Regions from separate parts of the Klebsiella sp. RIT-PI-d genome, predicted to be linked through region 2. Evidence: predicted binding sites of a transcription regulator. Region 2 holds the regulator's gene; the other holds the start of a gene.
The links. Region 2 encodes ArgR, which controls arginine synthesis, uptake and breakdown. Its sites were predicted from a motif close to ANTGAATAAAAATACANT; they were not measured.

Region 1: the regulator ArgR is predicted to act here: its motif matches at 1,385-1,402, upstream of argF (ornithine carbamoyltransferase).

The regions. Positions count from the first base shown of each region.
Region 1 is NZ_LGIT01000017.1:1,315-3,721, forward strand. Features, by position in the region: gene argF (ornithine carbamoyltransferase) at 353-1,357, opposite strand; gene rraB (ribonuclease E inhibitor RraB) at 1,522-1,935, shown strand; gene miaE (tRNA isopentenyl-2-thiomethyl-A-37 hydroxylase MiaE) at 1,986-2,407, shown strand, end outside.
Region 2 is NZ_LGIT01000012.1:55,794-58,200, forward strand. Features, by position in the region: gene mdh (malate dehydrogenase) at 1-391, opposite strand, end outside; gene argR (transcriptional regulator ArgR) at 809-1,279, shown strand; gene yhcN (peroxide/acid stress response protein YhcN) at 1,658-1,921, shown strand; gene AC791_RS17200 (hypothetical protein) at 1,975-2,247, opposite strand; gene AC791_RS17205 (NAD-dependent succinate-semialdehyde dehydrogenase) at 2,291-2,407, opposite strand, start outside.

The sequences.
Region 1 (2,407 bases), on a different contig from region 2:
TTTGCATTTAAAATTCCATGCAAGTCATTGTTATATTTTAAGAAAAATTTAAAGGTGCTCATCTTACCTAAGCAGTCATTATTTTTTAAATCAATACCTGTACACATTTAAAAAATAAATATATAAGCAGGGATTAATTGATTTAAAAAAGAATTTCAGCCTGAATAATAGACCAGGAAATATCGTGCTATATTCTGATGCGTAAATGTGATGCGCGCGGTTCATCAACCTCTTATGCTCACGCCACACGCTCACCATTGATTTTTGGCGTTGAAGAAAAACCGGTGAAGAACCTAAAGGCCGTCACCGATTTCGCTGTCCTAGCTGCTACCGTATATTTCTGCTCAGGCGATTATCTCGCCAGCGTCGCCACCATCACCGCCTTAATGGTATGCATCCGGTTTTCTGCCTGATCAAAAACAATACTGGCGGCGGATTCAAACACCTCATCCGTGACTTCCATTCCGCCGTGCAGGCCGTACTCTTCTGCCATCTGTTTACCCAGCGCGGTGCGATCGTCGTGAAAGGCGGGCAGGCAGTGAAGAAACTTCACCTGCGGATTACCGGTGAGCTGCATCATTGCGCTGTTTACCTGGTAATCACGCAGTAGCGCGATCCGTTCGGCCCATTTTTCTTTGGCTTCACCCATCGATACCCAGACGTCGGTATAAATAAAATCCGCGCCCTGCACGCCGGCGGCAATATCTTCCGTCAGGGTAATTTTCCCGCCGGTCTGGGCGGCCAGCGCCTGACATTCAGCGACCAGGCTTGCCTGTGGCCAACATACTTTTGGTGCAACCAGACGCAAATCAAGACCGGTCAACGCGGCGGCTTCCAGCAGGGTATTTCCCATGTTGTTCCGCGCATCGCCTGCGTAAACCAGCGTCATCTCATTAAATGCTTTACCCGGCAGATGTTCCTGCATGGTGAGTAAATCAGCCAGCAGTTGAGTGGGGTGAAACTCGTCGGTCAGGCCATTCCACACCGGTACACCCGCAAACGCGGCCAGCGTCTCAACGATATCCTGACCGTAGCCACGATACTGGATGCCGTCATACATCCGCCCCAGCACGCGGGCGGTATCTTTGATCGACTCTTTGTGACCAATCTGGCTGCCGCTGGGGCCGAGGTAAGTCACGCGAGCGCCCTGATCGAATGCGGCAACTTCGAAAGAGCAACGGGTACGGGTCGAGTCTTTTTCGAAGATGAGCGCAATATTTTTACCGCTAAGCTGCGGCGTTTCCTGACCCAGCTTCTTGTCAGCTTTCAATTTGGCAGCAAGCTGTAACAACGACTGGATCCCGGCGGGGGTAAAATCGAGTAATTTTAAAAAATGCTTCTGATAGAAAGACGACATATTTCCCTCTCATGATGCAGTTTATCTATTGAATTAAAATTCAATTTATATGTATGAATATGCAAAATCAACCCTGATGCATAAATCTTTGCGTGATAGGCTGGAGGCAATGTCAGTGGTGTGTGACAATATAAGTAACTGCGGCAATTTAAGAGGAACCCGCCATGGCAAACCCGGAATACCTGGAAGAGCAACGCGAAGAGACGCGCTTAACCATTGAAGAGCTTATTGAAGACGGCAGCGATCCCGATGCCCTGTATACCATTGAACACCATCTCTCTGCTGACGACTTCGATACGCTGGAGAAATTTGCGGTAGAAGCGTTTAAGCTGGGTTACGAAGTAACCGAGCCGGAAGAGCTGGAAGTGGAAGAGGGCGACACGGTGATTTGCTGCGATATTCTCAGTGAATGCGCGCTGAACGCCGATCTGATCGACGCCCAGGCCGAGCAGCTCATGACGCTGGCTGAAAAATTCAACGTTGAATATGACGGCTGGGGCACCTACTTCGAAGATCCGAACGCCGAAGACGGTGACGAGGATGATGTCGATGAGGATGATGACGGCACCCGTCACTAAGCACTAAACCCGGTACGGCAGCGTACGCTGCCGTATTTTCAGGACCCGCCATGGATTACCAGCGCCTGCTTTCTCCCGTTACTCAATTTCTGCACTGCCCGACGCCCGAGGCATGGATCGACAAGGCCCGCGATCCGGCAAACCTGCCGCTCCTGCTCACCGATCACATGGTGTGCGAGCTGAAAGCGGCGCAAACCGCCATGCTGCTGGTGCGTAAATATGTTGCCGATAAAGACGGCAGCGACGCGCTGCTGGCCTGGCTACAGCCTTATGAGGCGTTTACCTTTCGTGAAGGGCCTGAGCCCGACTTTATGGCGCTGCATAAGCAGATGAGTAAAAGCGTCATGCCGCGCACCAGCGATCCGTGGGGGCGCCAGCTCATCGACAGCATGCTGCTGTTAATTAAAGAAGAATTACACCATTTCTGGCAGGTGCGTGAGGCTATGGCGGCGCGTAATATTCCCTACGTCAA
Region 2 (2,407 bases):
CTTCTGCCGCAATGGCCACGGTGGTGTTAACCGGGTTGGTAATAATACCGATGCACGCTTTCGGACACGCTTTGGTGATTTGCAGCACCAAATTTTTGACGATGCCGGCGTTAACGTTGAACAGATCTGAGCGATCCATACCCGGTTTACGTGCGACACCTGCAGAAATCAGCACCACATCTGCCCCTTCGAGTGCCGGGGTCGCATCTTCACCAGAGAAACCTTTAATCTTAACATCGGTCGGAATGTGGCTAAGATCAACAGCGACGCCGGGGGTCACGGGCGCGATATCGTACAGGGAGAGTTCTGAGCCTGAAGGCAGCTGGGTTTTCAGTAGTAGGGCAAGCGCCTGGCCGATACCGCCCGCAGCGCCGAGGACTGCAACTTTCATCCTAAACTCCTTATTATGGTTAAAATAATTGACCGTTACTCCATTGCAGTGACAGTAGTTAACGACATTGCTAAATACAAATATCGTACGCGTTTAATGCGTCATCACGCGCAATATTGTCCTCAGAAAGGCACAATATGTTTTTGGTGTGAATGACATGTCACTTCGAGTAATGTGTCAACGCGAGGTTACATTACACCGTTGATGGCAACCAAAACAACATCAATTTGATAACAATTAATTTACTTTTAAACCGATCCCCTTCTGGTGATTCAGCCATGTTTCTTGATAACTAAATTTGATAAAATCATTCCCTTTCATAACATTATTTCAGCCTAATTCATGGCAGATAGTTTGCATAAAAATTCATTATTATGCATAATAATGGTGCCAGTATGGTCAGAATAAGGATGATTTATGCGAAGCTCGACTAAACAAGAAGAGTTAGTGAAAGCGTTTAAAGCGCTGCTCAAAGAAGAAAAGTTCAGTTCTCAGGGAGAGATTGTTCAGGCGTTGCAGGAAGAGGGCTTCGATAATATCAACCAGTCCAAAGTCTCCCGCATGTTGACGAAGTTCGGCGCGGTAAGAACGCGTAATGCAAAAATGGAAATGGTTTATTGCCTGCCCGCAGAGCTGGGCGTACCGACCACCTCCAGTCCGCTGAAAAATCTGGTACTGGATATTGACTATAACGATGCCGTTGTCGTCATTCATACCAGTCCGGGTGCGGCGCAGCTTATTGCCCGCTTACTGGATTCTTTAGGCAAAGCAGAAGGTATTCTTGGCACGATTGCGGGTGATGATACGATTTTTACCACCCCCGCGCGTGATTTCACGGTAAAAGAGTTGTACGACGCGATCCTCTCGCTGTTCGAACAAGAGCTGTAACCCACCCTTCCCTTCAGGGCATTCTGGAGGGGAATCTGCTGTTCTCGTCTGAAAACCTCATAATCACCTGCTTTTAATTTAACACTTAGTGCGATATACGGCCTCAAAACATTCACGCAGTGAATAATTCTTGTGGAAAAAGCACAAAAAAACAAATTCCATCAAGTCGTTGATAAGCAATACTTTATTGTCAATTCACTGCCTAAAAAGCCGGCTTTTTATTCCATTCAGTTATAGGTCCAAACATTCTTAAAACTTATTAACTAATGTTATAGTTAGTCTGGTATTAATTTTCCGCGTTATTAGTGTATACTTGATTTTGTGATGGGGGTCACGAAATAAGACCCTTACGAAAAAATTCGAGACGAGGTTAATACCATGAAAATTAAAACAACTGTTGCAACACTGAGCCTGCTTTCCGTTCTCTCTTTTGGTGCATTTGCCGCAGATTCTCTCTCCAGCGATCAGGCACTGAACCGCGAAGCTATCGGCACGGTATCGGTCGGAGCCATCGGTACCGCGCCAATGGATATGCGTGAAATGCTGGACCAGAAAGCTGCTGAGCAAGGCGCATCTGCCTACCGCATTATCGAAGCGCGTACCGGTGACCACTGGCACGCCACCGCAGAACTTTATAAGTAAACCCTCGTCGTCGAGACTGACGACTTGCCCCCGCTCGCCGGGGGCTTTTTTATTTACTGGCGTACATTAAAGCGTAACTGTCCTTCCAGCTCCTCTTCTGCCTCATCAAATAACAAAATCAGCGCGCCGTAACGTCGACGTCTTGCCTCATTAAGGTGGATGAAATTGATTTCCAGCGGTAGCGGCAATACATTGCCCATAACCCATTCCCACAGTGAATCCAGATCGTCCACTTGTCCCTCATTGAGAGCAAATACGCGCGTAAATTCACGGTAGAAGTCGTTTTGATTTTTTATTGTCGTAAAGTCAAAAGTATACGTTTTCATTGCCCGGTCCAGACCTGATGGGCGGTGTCACCCGCCCGGCTGCTTACAATCCGCCAATATGCAGAGTTTTTACTTCCAGAAACTCGTCCAGCCCCAGTACCGATCCTTCGCGCCCCAGTCCGGACTCTTTTACGCCGCCAAAAGGCGCGACTTCAGTCGA